3 regions of the Paenibacillus sp. FSL K6-0108 genome follow, and region 2 is predicted to be linked to each of the others. Evidence: predicted binding sites of a transcription regulator. Region 2 holds the regulator's gene; each other region holds the start of a gene.
The links. Region 2 encodes LexA, which represses DNA repair genes until DNA is damaged. Its sites were predicted from a motif close to CGAACATATGTTCG; they were not measured.
Positions count from the first base shown of each region.

Region 1 (4,292 bases), 790 kb from region 2:
TTGGCTCAAAGCTTCCCCGTCTGGACTGTTCACCCAGAATAACCGACGCCCGGCTAACGATATCCTTCAGCTTCCGGAAGATGTAACCATACCGTTTCGTGCTAAGCAAAATCTCTCCCTGCAACTGTGGTGCAATCTGCTCCACAGTGTGCTCCGCTTCCTTGCGACATTCATCTGGAGACAGACTGCCCCAGCTGCGATTCTGCTCACGCAAACGTATGGCAAGCTGACTCAAGGCAGCATGGAACAATTGTCCAATATCAGGAGCTTGCAAGCGGTACAACTGGCGCTCTTTCAGTCGCAGCCCATGGGAAGCAAAATGGGAGAACGCACACGCTACAAAACGCTCCATTCGGGAGACACTCGTCCTTACCTCTGTACCATATAATCTACGACTCGTAGCGGTACGAAGAGGTAACGCCCGATTGCGATAAAAGACAGATCCAAGCAATTGCTCCAGCCGAGGTCTGCTCATCTCCTGAGAGACATGCCAGTTATAGATCGCCCACCACATTTCAGGAATATCTTCTCCACGACGCCATCTGCGCAATTGTCCGATGAGATAAGAGAGGCTCTGACTAGGATGGTTAACATAAGACCAGTGTACCTCTTTATCATCCGTAACCGGTGGCTGGGCAAGTAATGGCTGCTCATGCAGACCAAACATCTTCCGTACATGTCGTACAATTTCCGAGGGCAGTAGTGTTTTCCCTTCATCATCTGCGACAGGATAACTCAGCCACAACTGCTGGCTCGCCGCGGTCAGGGCGGTGTATATCAAGAAGCGTTCGTCCAGCATTTGTCTTGTGGCTCCCGGCCCAAGCCCCAGTCCTCTCTCTGTCAATAACAGCCGTTCCTGCTCCGTTAATACGCCATCATCCTGAGGCACAGCAGGCAGTTCACCATCTACTGCACCCAGAATAAATACGTACTTGATACCCTGAAGACGTGTACGATCCATCGATCCAACCAACACTTGATCAAGCGCTGGAGGAACAAGTCCCAGCTTAAGTTCGGTTAATCCGGTCTCCATTAGCCCGGCAAACAGATCGATATCCAGCCGTTCGGCCCCCATCATATCAACCATCTGATCTAATAGATCTAGGACAGCACCCCACATTTGACGATGCTCTCTCGACCGTTCCGGGTCACCCTGGGCCTTGGCTTCTGCAGACATCTGATCCAGCTTCCAGGGAATCTCGGCATCTTCCAGCAACCTGTAAAGCGCCGCACATTGGTCTTTAGCTGTCTTTGCCTTGCTCATTCGTTTCTCAAAAGCACCCAGTGGATCAACAATCACCGTTCGGCATTTTTCCATTAAGTACAGCATTTGTTCCCGGCCCCGGCTGCGGACATCCTGATCGTTGTCTTCCAGGGACAGGCTGGGTACATACTTCCATGGCTTGCCATCTGTCCAGCGGTATCCGTGAATTCCGCAAGCCAAAATATAATTTTCGAGTTGGTCCATATCTTCACGCGTGATGGAACCGTCCCGTGGAAGCAGCAGATCCGTTTTCACGCAGCGAAATACATCCTCATAACGCCAGCGGCGGCGAACGATATCGAGTGCTGAACGAATAAATTCCGATAATGGATGATGTAGTTCATTTCTTCTCCGATCCAGAAAGACAGGCACGCCATAGTCCCTGAACAGGGGCTCAGCAATGTCGGCATATGTATCCAACTGACGAACAAGCACTGCCATATCTCGATAACGCGCACCTTCAGCTTGCGCCAGACGACGCATCTCACGAAGTGCTCCTTCCATCTCAGCCCGCCGGTTCTCAGCTGCATAAAGCCTGACACCTGCATCACGTCCCTCACTCTTCCAGCGAACTCTGCGATCAAAGCCAGCCTCCAAATGCGCCGGCCCAGGACTGCCTTCATATCTTGGCAAAACTTCCGGTTGAAGCACGGTTGTTTCATTAAGAACTCCCAGATCTTCAGCCATGCCTTTGAGACGTGCGTATGCAGTCGCTGTGGGATGGAACAGCTCCAATTCTCCAGGAAGTGCGCCGTGATCGTAAGCACGATCCAATGTCAATGCAATTGTAACGGAAGAAGCTTGCAGCATCAGTCTTCCAATGACACTCATTTCCTGTGGGGTAAATCCCTGAAATCCATCAATCCAGATCTGTGCATCTTGCAGCATTGTGCTCTCTGGTAATCGCTCTGTCAGTTCAGTCAACGTGTCTTCATCATCGATATATAGTTCGGTTAATTCCTTTTCATAGTCACGGTATATAAGTAGCAAGTCATGCAGCTTGTCTCCCAGAATCGGTGCAGAAGAAGATGTATTCCATGCGGAAAGTCCTTCTTCCAGTGAAGTAGGGTCAAGCTCATAACGTTTAAACTCACTGTATAAATCATTTAAGTCCCCTATAAATCCCAGCTGACTGCCCGATGCTCCAAACAGCTTCAATTCTTCCTTACGACGCTGGAGCACTTTGTAGAGCAGCATTTTTTTGCCTTCAGCTCCAATGGGAATACGAGCAGAACCACCTGCCTCCTGCATTACCCGATAGGCCAATCGGCGAAAACCAAGCACTTCAGCACGCATGGTACCTTTAATAGCACCTGAAGAAACCAGTGACTGTTCGGTTCGAAACGAACTCTGTTCCGGGACGAGCAGAATCAGTGGTTTACCTTGCGGTTCCTTTTGAAGCAGGGTTGTGATTTCCCGGGTAATCAGCGCACTCTTACCGCTGCCTGCCCGGCCAATAATAAAGCGTACAGACATGTTTAATCCTCCAAATCATCACGAACAAGATTTTAATTCCCAGTATAACATATCTGACTTGGTTCGGAACATACGTTTGCCACTATCAGGCAATTCCGATGACATCTGTGCAGCATAGAAAAAAGCCCGCAGCTTATGAAAACTGTGGGCTCTTTGCGTAAATGCTGTTCGATTTAAATGGAAATCGTTCGATTAATTCTTTTTGCTGCGCACTTCGAAGATGGCAAATTTCAGGTAATGACCTTCGTCAACGCCCAAAATTTGTGGGTGGTCCTTACCAGCTGCTTTCCAGTCGATTAAACGCAGCACTTTGCCTGCATCCTCGGCTGCATCCGCAATGGTTTCCAAAAAAAGATCCGGACGCATGTGGTATGAACAGCTTGCCGTTACCAGATACCCGCCTTCATTTACCAGCTTCATTCCTTGAAGATTGATGTCCTTATAACCACGGCATGCACCTTTGACTGCTGATTTCGTTTTGGCAAAGGCTGGCGGATCGAGGATGACCACATCAAATGTTTTGCCACCGGCTGCAAGCGCTTTGGACGTATCCACTTTCTGTTCGCCAGCACGCGCACGTACGTTACGCTCATCGAGGCCTTTCACCTGCTCACGCAAGTATTGGAATGCATCCGCAACGACAAATTCGACCCGGTCAGTGAAACCGTTCAGCTCAACGTTGGTCCGTGCACTTTCAATCGCATGCTCTGAGATATCAAGGCATGTTACTTTTTTGGCTCCATATTTGCAGGCGTTCAATGTGAAGCTGCCTGTGTGGGAGAAACATTCCAGCACAGTGGCTCCGTCCCAATAAGGGAACGTCACAACCTTGCCGCTTTTATTGACAGGAAGCAACTGCTGCGTACCATCCTGCTCGGTCTGTTGGAGCGTAATGCCACTCTTGTAACCCCAACCCTTCATAAGCGGTTCGATGGCTGCACGATTCTCACGTTGGTCGAAGAAATACCCTGTCTTCTGGCCTTCCACGATATCCACCTTAATGAGCAATCCGTTCTCTGTTACCGTGACATGCCGCGGACAATCCCCGTACAACGGTCCTTTCGTCTGCTCCAAGCCTTCCAGTTCACGAATGGACACATCACTGCGTTCATAGATGCCTTCTGGCTGCATCACTTCAACAAGAGCTTGTACGATCGCTTCGCGGCAGCGGTCCATGCCGAGTGTGAGCAACTGAACAACGAGGATGCTGCCAAAACGGTCAACGATCAGACCTGGCAGAAAATCAGCTTCCCCATAAACGAGACGGTATGCCTCCCCATCCTGGATAAACCGCTCCCGGTGGCGCAAGCAATCGCGGAAACGCGCTGCAAAAAACGCGGTGTCCATCTGTTCAAACTCCAAAGGCTGATAGGCCACGACTCTAACTGTGATTTGAGATGCAGGATTATAGTATCCTGTCGCGAGATAGCGACCTTGGTGATTCAATACGTTCACCAGATCTCCCGGCTCGGGGTTTCCTTCAACAGAGGCAATTTCATTGTTATATATCCATGGATGTGCATGTTCAAGCCGCTTTTTGCGGCTGCGTTCC
Region 1 is NZ_CP150288.1:5,442,541-5,446,832, forward strand. Features, by position in the region: gene addB (helicase-exonuclease AddAB subunit AddB) at 1-2,740, opposite strand, end outside; gene MHB49_RS24795 (class I SAM-dependent rRNA methyltransferase) at 2,933-4,292, opposite strand, start outside.
Region 1: the regulator LexA is predicted to act here: its motif matches at 2,806-2,819, upstream of addB (helicase-exonuclease AddAB subunit AddB).

Region 2 (4,292 bases):
TTAAAAACCTTTGTAAAATAGCAGGAATTAATCGAGGAACATTTTATTTGCATTTTAATGATATTTTTCATCTGATAGAGGAAACTGAGTTTGTTCAAGGATTATTGAGTGTATTCGAACCCATTAATCTTCAAGAGTTAATGAGCCACGAGTATGATGATGCAGCTTACCCTCCAATCACGAAAGCCTTTCAGTACTTGCATATTCATGCTAGCTTCTTTAAAACACTAATTTGTTCGGGAGCTCCAACAGAATTAAGAGAGCGACTCCAATATTTGGTGGGCACACGAATGTTTGAAAATTTAACAAAAGATCCAGCCTATATGTTTTCTGACTATGCAATTGCTTATTTAGGAAATGCACAGTTTGGAATTATTCAGCACTGGTTTATGACAAATCGTGCAATTTCACCAGAAGATATAGCGAGGATATTAACCGGATTTATCCGCAAATCTCCGTGTCTTGTTCAATGAGGATTACTGAGGAATTTCAAATTTGAAGAGCACCAGTTCAATTTTTGAACTGGTGCTCTCATTATTAATGACTTTAAGAATGTAGCAGTTTAAGCATTGCAGAAACAGTCCCTACATGACTGATTTCATGCATCACACTCGAAAGAATTAAATCTCCTACGGATTCGGCTTTTAAAAAATTCCCCTCTACAGACACTCCAAGTTTATTATTAAATAAATCATGGATCCGATCTGGCTGCTCCCTCAATTGGGCTACTAAAAAATCCCATTCAGGAGCGTTTTCCCGCCATTCCGTTGGCCTGGTACCACTTCCAAAAAAGTCTTTGTAATACACAGGAAGGTTTGAATTTACCCTCCCCATAGAACCTGGCTACTTCTTTACTTAAGCCAAATTAAGTAATTATTATCAAACTAAAGAATTTCAACTATTCAAAAGCTGAACACGTGTTAATAAAGGCTATAAAACCAATTATGAATAATTGTGATTAGAAGGTCAATAAACATTAAAGACCGTATGTTGATTAAGTGACACCGGGCCAAAATGACATAAACATTTTCAGACGCTCTAAGTGACGACTAGATACACTCTACTTTGGAGTCGGATCAATCACATTCCATGGTAGCATCAATCAAAAAAACAACCTTACTTGTATCTTCAAAAACCTTTCAACTGTTCATTCCAACATGGTAGTTTGCTCCTGATTCCAATGCTTGTGATATCGATGGATGGACTGCCCACATATGCGCTATCATTGCGCTAAGTGGAAGGGGTTCTTACCATGGTCAGCAGAGTTCGATTTTTCTCTCATCATAAGAGCGTGCTCAAACGCAGCAAATAAATCATGATAAGCTATGCGCAGAAAAAGAGGTTGTCCTGATGAACAGGACAACCTCTTTGTGTATTTCACTATGATACGAACCATCTGGCCAACTTTAATCCCTATTAATGAATATCACGGAAAAGGCCAATGACTTTGCCCAGAATGCTAACGTGTTTCAAACGCAAAGGTTCAAAAGTCGAATTTTCCGGTTGAAGACGAATATGATCTTTCTCTTTGTAGAATGTTTTCACAGTCGCTTCATCATCTTCAGTCATGGCTACTACGATATCGCCGTTATCCGCAGTTTGCTGCTGACGTACAATAACATAATCTCCGTTAACAATGCCTGCTTCAACCATACTGTCTCCCACGACCGAAAGCATAAATACTTTCTGATCGCCTACATAATGCGTAGGAAGAGGGAAGTAATCTTCGATATTTTCTGTTGCTGTGATCGGGACCCCTGCAGTAACTTTACCCACGACAGGAATGCGGGCAACGCTGTGAGCAAACTGATGTGAATGCTCTGACTCTTCCTGGCTGAGAAGTTCAATGGCTCTTGGTTTGGTTGGGTCACGTCTAATCAGACCTTTCTTCTCCAAACGATCCAGATGTCCATGTACTGTAGAGCTGGAAGCCAACCCAACGGCTTCACCAATTTCGCGTACGGAAGGAGGATACCCCTTCAACCGGACTTCATTGCGTATAAACTCCAGAATAGCCTGTTGCCTGCTGGATATCTTCGACATACCGTATCAACCCCATTTTAGTAACGTTTGGGAAAATTATAACATAGAACCTCCGTTCGTACAAACATAAGTTCTAAATAAACTGCCATAAAATCAATGTTTTTTTTGCAAATTGAGATAAAAATGTTCTTCGAGTCCAATCAAATACTGCAAATGACAGTTTCCATACAATAGAGGAAAGATAATAGAAGATAGGATCTGAAAAAAAAGCGAACAATTGTTCTAAAAAGTTATTGTACAAAACAGATGTTCGTGTTATATTGATTTCAACAGATAGGAACAAACGTTTGGAGGTCAATAATAATGAGATATTCTACTTATCAAAGTATTTACGAACCGGTTAATACAGAAGTGGTTAAAACAAACATAGGGAACTTCAAGAAGCTGTTTACGAAAGGTAAAACTCCAACATGGATTTTGAAATTGGTAATTGTATCGTTAATTATATTCGTTGGGTGCAGCACAGTACTTACTGTGTTCGCAGGTAATGAGAGCGATCTGTTGCCTGGAAATAAGGTTGCAGTCTCAGAAGGCGATACGCTGTGGAGCATATCGCTGAATCACAAACCTGAAAGTATGGATACACGTATATATATAGAAGCAATTAAGAAAGTGAATCAACTTCACTCAACTTCAATACAGGTGGGGCAAGTCTTAACACTGCCTCAATTCACAGAATAAACTGCACATCCATACGCGCTAATGCGTGTCAGCTTGACAAGCTGCCCTTATCATGTCAAAGTTAATATGACTTTGTATTTTTGGAGGGGACAAGCTTGGATATAGATAGTCTGGTAGCACGTATTAATGAATTGGCCCGTAAGCAAAAATCCACTGGATTGACAGAGGAAGAACTCACTGAACGTGCCAAGCTTAGAGAAATCTATTTGAATAACATTCGAAGCAATTTCAGACAACAACTGGATTCGATTGAAATTGTAGATGATGAGAATGATCAAGGCCACCAAGGCAAACTCAAACATTAAGGAAACCTAATGATATCAATATGATATTTAGGTTTCCTTAATGTTATTTAGAGATTGCAAACTATAGGGGGAAATGTTGGTTTACAGTAATGTAAGCCGATACAAAGAACATCTAAGGGGGGGATTCTCATGTCGCGTTCGTTCGAGAGAACGGTTCGGAAAAATTCTAAGCAGTTGAATCAGCAACGCAAAAAGAACGGTCAACCGGTTTCCGGGACACCAGGTGAAGACGTATTTAAAGGACGCAGCCTTCTGTTTCCTATTTTTCTGATCGGACTAGCATTTCTGTACCTCTTTATGAGTACGTTTCTTGTCAAAGCTCCGATGACCACCTGGGACTGGGTGACCATGTTGCTGTATGTATTTTTGGCAGTTATCTTCATGCTTCGTCGTCCTTATGTCAAAATAGGAAGTAATCGGATTTTGACGACCAAGGGGAACCGTGAGCGTTCAATTGGAGTCGACGATATTGTGAAATTCAGAATTGAGCCAGGTACGGTTGTGATTGAGCATAATGCACGGGGTAAGAGATGGGTGTTTACCAAACTGCTCAATCGTTATGATACAGATGCCATTACTGAACGTCTTCTGAAATTCGCCAAAGCACATCAGATCACTGTGGAAACATACGAGAAAAAGTAATTATTGCATAAAGGGGAAGATGACCGAAATGGCGTTAAAAGCGATTTTGTTCGACCTGGATGATACTTTGCTGTGGGATGAGCGCAGTGTTCGAGAAGCTTTTCATGAGACTTGCCTGTTCGCTGCTCAAGAAACGGGTATTAAACCGGAAGAACTTGAAGATGCTGTTCGTAATGAGGCACGCAATCTGTATGAGTCTTATGAAACTTTTTCGTTTACGAAAATGATTGGCATTAACCCGTTTGAAGGTCTTTGGGCCAACTTTACGGGTGGGGATCAACCGGAGTTTCGTCAGTTGGAGCAGCTTGCACCTGCATATCGTAAAGAGTCATGGCGTCGTGGCTTATTGAAACTTGGTGTTGATCGTGAAGATCTGGCGGAACGACTTGCCTCACAATTTGGGGCAGAGCGGAGATCAAGACCTCATGTCTATGAAGAAACGATGGAAACGTTGAGTCATCTACAAGGGAAGTTCAAGCTTTTGCTTTTAACCAACGGCTGTCCTGCTTTACAACAAGAGAAGCTTGATGGCGTTCCTGAATTGGCTCCTTTTTTTGACGAAATTATCATCTCGGGTACGTTCGGCAAAGGAAAACCTGATCCTTCGATCTTCGAGCACGC
Region 2 is NZ_CP150288.1:4,654,352-4,658,643, reverse strand. Features, by position in the region: gene MHB49_RS20925 (TetR/AcrR family transcriptional regulator) at 1-473, shown strand, start outside; gene MHB49_RS20920 (hypothetical protein) at 547-834, opposite strand; gene lexA (transcriptional repressor LexA) at 1,417-2,043, opposite strand; gene MHB49_RS20910 (LysM peptidoglycan-binding domain-containing protein) at 2,347-2,724, shown strand; gene MHB49_RS20905 (DUF896 domain-containing protein) at 2,820-3,029, shown strand; gene MHB49_RS20900 (hypothetical protein) at 3,159-3,671, shown strand; gene MHB49_RS20895 (HAD family hydrolase) at 3,700-4,292, shown strand, end outside.

Region 3 (4,292 bases), 1.9 Mb from region 2:
GCTTGCACGAATTTGCTTAATCCCTTTTTTGATGGTATTCCTGCTCGTGGATTTTCCGTTTTATCCAGAACCATTGCAATTGGGAAGCTTATTGCTTCCGTATAATCAGTTGATTGCTGCAGTCATTTTTATTATTGCAGCAAGCACCGATGGAATTGATGGCTATCTGGCGCGGAAAAATAATATGGTTACCAACCTGGGCAAATTGCTTGATCCACTGGCTGACAAGTTATTGGTTACTGCGGTGCTGATTTCGCTTGTGGAGATGGGCAAGTTGGATTCCTGGATTGCTGTGGTCATCATTAGTCGTGAGTTTGCGGTTACCGGCTTGCGTCAGATTGCATTATTGGATGGTTCGGTTGTTGCGGCAAGTGCCTGGGGCAAATTGAAGACCGTCGTGCAAATTGTGGCGATTGTGCTGCTGCTGTTGAATAATTTTCCGTTCTCGTTCACGGGTATTCATATGGATATTATTGCCGTTTGGGCCGCAGCGATTATTACGATTTGGTCAGGCATTGATTACTTTATCAAAAACAAAAATTTGCTTCAATTATCAAAAGCATAACGGTTTGAGGATAAATGGGTAGCAGGAAGAAATCATTTGTACAAAGGGCAATAGGAAATCATCCTATTGCCCTTTGATCACTCATCACGTTTACAGGAGGATGCTGAATGAAGGCAGAAATCATCGCAGTTGGCACAGAATTGTTGCTTGGACAAATTGTGAATACCAATGCTCGATATCTATCCCGTGAATTGGCTGCAATCGGGATTGATGTGTATTTCCAAACGGTGGTTGGTGATAATCTAAATCGACTTTGTGACGCCATTCGTATCGCTCAGGGTCGTGCAGACGTCATTTTATTTTCCGGGGGCATCGGGCCTACACAGGATGACCTGACCAAGGATGCGATTGCGGCAGTCTTGAATCGCAAGCTGCATATAGATCGGATGGCTATGGACAAAATTGAGAGCTTCTTCCGGAATCGCAATGTGGACATGACTGAAAACAATCGTCGTCAGGCGATTGTTATAGAGGGCGGGACACCGCTGGCAAACGAAACAGGCCTTGCCGCAGGGAATGCGATTTCCGACAATGGCAAGCATTATGTCGTTATGCCTGGACCACCGAAAGAGCTGATACCTATGTTTGAACAGGAAGTTAAGCCATGGTTGTTCCAGCATGTGCTGACAGAAGAAATGCCGATTTACTCCAAAATGCTGAAGTTTGCAGGTATTGGCGAATCGGCATTGGAAGACCGGCTCCTGGATCTAATTGATACACAGACAGATCCTACCATTGCTCCTTATGCAAGTGAGGGAGAAGTTACAGTACGCATATCCACCAAGGCTCCAAGTGAGAGTGAAGCGATGCTGAAGCTGGATGCAATGGAAGTTCAGATTCGGGAACGCTTGCCGGAGCATCTCTACGCGAACGAGGATGTGCCTATAGAGTACACAATTGTAACCATGATGTCTGATATGGGTCTGACCCTTAGTGCGGCTGAGAGCTGCACGGGAGGGCTCGTCATGCAGAGTCTGACATCAGTCCCTGGCAGTGCGTCGATGCTTAAGGGCGGAATTGTATGTTACTCCAATGAAATCAAGGAAAAACTGCTTCATGTGCCACATGCCTATCTCGAAGGTGAAGATGCACCGGGCGCGGTCAGTCCGGAAGTGGCCAAAGTGCTGGCAGAGCAGATTCGCATGATTGGGGATGCGGACTTCGGTCTGTCGGTTACAGGTGTGGCCGGCCCCGGTTATTCCGAACGCAAACCGCCAGGACTTGTTTTCATTGGTCTGGCTCAACGTGGTCAAGAAACGGAAATTCATGAACTGCGCATTAATGGCAACCGGGAAACAGTTCGGATTCGTTCAGCAAAAGCGATTCTTTATCGTTTGTGGCGCAAACTTGTGGAAATGGACTAATTCATAGTCCGGATTGCATTTGTATAGGCAAACAAGTATAATAAAGGAAGACGGAAGAACCGCAGAATTAGGCGTAACAGCCTTGTTTACGGTTCTTTTTTCTGTTTAATGGAAGGTTTCCCAGAGGAAGAGGCGCCTCGGCCTTTATAAAAAAAACGAATGTATGTTCGAAAAAAAGCTTGGCAAACGTGTTAAAACAAGGTATCATTATCTTATAAACAGTAAAGGGTGTGAGCTTATTGTCAGACCGTCGTGCCGCGCTTGATATGGCGCTCCGTCAAATAGAGAAGCAATTTGGTAAAGGATCCATCATGAAACTGGGTGAGTCCACTCATATGAATGTGGAAATAATTCCCAGTGGTTCCTTAGCTTTGGATATTGCATTAGGAACAGGCGGCTTGCCCAAAGGCCGTATTGTTGAAATATATGGACCGGAATCTTCCGGTAAAACCACTGTAGCATTGCACGCGATTGCCGAGGTGCAACGTGTTGGTGGACAAGCAGCATTTATCGATGCTGAGCATGCGCTTGACCCTAATTACGCAAGCAAACTGGGTGTTAACATTGATGAGTTGCTTCTGTCCCAGCCAGATACGGGTGAGCAAGGGCTTGAAATCGCAGAAGCGCTTGTACGTAGTGGGGCTGTAGATATTGTCGTTATTGACTCGGTTGCCGCCTTGGTACCCAAAGCGGAAATTGAAGGTGAAATGGGCGATTCCCATGTCGGTTTGCAAGCCCGTCTGATGTCTCAGGCGTTGCGTAAACTGTCTGGTGCAATCAGCAAATCCAAAACCATCGCAATCTTTATCAACCAGCTTCGTGAAAAAGTCGGTGTTATGTTTGGTAACCCGGAGACAACACCTGGTGGTCGTGCCCTGAAATTCTACTCTACAGTACGTCTGGATGTACGTCGTATTGAGAGTATTAAATCAGGCAATGACATCATCGGTAACCGTACTCGTATCAAAGTTGTAAAAAATAAAGTGGCGCCACCGTTTAAACAAGCCGAAGTGGATATTATGTACGGTGAAGGTATTTCAAGAGAAGGCAGTATCATTGATATTGGTACAGAGCTGGATATCGTGAACAAAAGCGGTGCATGGTACTCTTACGAGGGTGAGCGTTTAGGTCAAGGACGTGAGAACGCGAAGCAGTTCATGAAAGAGCATGCAGAGATTGCTCAAGTAATTGAACAAAAAATTCGTGAAGCCAGCAATCTAACTACTGCAGTTCCTGTACCTACAACGGAAGATCAGCAAAAAGAAGCAGCTGAAGAACAAGAATTGTTTGAAATTAACGAGTAATTCTCCAGACTCCCGGAATGATCTGATTGAGCTTAGCTCAACCTTTAGCTAAGGGGGAAGGTGTTCTCATGCTGTCCAACAGCCTCTGTCCCAGTGGACAGAGGCTGTTGGCACGCTTACTGATAAGGATGAGGCCGGGTTAGGATCCCGGCCTTTTGTATTTGTACGCTATCTTCGTAGAAGATATGTTTAGCATATTTGGAGAAACAAACGTGAAGGGGAGACCAAGATGGATCAACATGAAGATTTAAATGAAGAAGCCAAGCTGGAGGGTATTTCCCAATTCCCGGATAACGAAGAACTTACCATTACACGAGTTGAACGAACGAAGAGTAGAGAGGCTCGTTATCGAATTACCTTTGGTTTATATTCAATTACGGTGCTTGAAGATGTAATGATTAAATATCGGATGACCCGAGGGAATACCTTTATGAAAAAAGACTTGGAAGAGATTATCATAGCTGACGAGCGACAGCGGACGTATGTGCAGTCTTTGCGATATCTCGAACATAAACCCCGTACACGCCACGAATTAAGTCAGAAGCTTCGTCAGAAGGAGTTTGCTGCACCGTTAATTGAAGAGGCTCTGGATCGGCTTGAGCGGGAGAATTTGGTCGATGATGAACTGTTTGCGAAGGAATGGACACGCCAGCGTATGGAGGGCCAGCGGAAGGGAAAACTGTGGATAAGGCAAGAGCTTCGTCAGAAGGGCATTGCCAATGAACTGATTGCCCAAGCACTGGAAGGTGTAAGTACAGATACGGAATTTGAAACAGCTCTAACCGCAGGACGCAAAAAATGGAATCAGGTCAAAGGAGACATCCAGGAGAAGAAACGTAAAACGCTTCCCTTCTTGATGAGACGAGGTTTTTCCATGGATATGGTACGTCGAGTCGTAAATTGTTTAATTGAAGAAGACGAGGAACAAGACCACGAAGATGGCGAAGCGTTGTTATGGGATTAGCAGACTGGACTCACAATACCGCATTCTCTTGACAATTTCTTTCGTCAAATACTAAAATGGACATGAGTCTGTAAGAAATGGACAACCCTTTTTCC
Region 3 is NZ_CP150288.1:2,745,305-2,749,596, forward strand. Features, by position in the region: gene pgsA (CDP-diacylglycerol--glycerol-3-phosphate 3-phosphatidyltransferase) at 1-565, shown strand, start outside; gene MHB49_RS12695 (competence/damage-inducible protein A) at 673-1,929, shown strand; gene recA (recombinase RecA) at 2,169-3,233, shown strand; gene MHB49_RS12705 (regulatory protein RecX) at 3,463-4,197, shown strand.
Region 3: the regulator LexA is predicted to act here: its motif matches at 2,086-2,099, upstream of recA (recombinase RecA).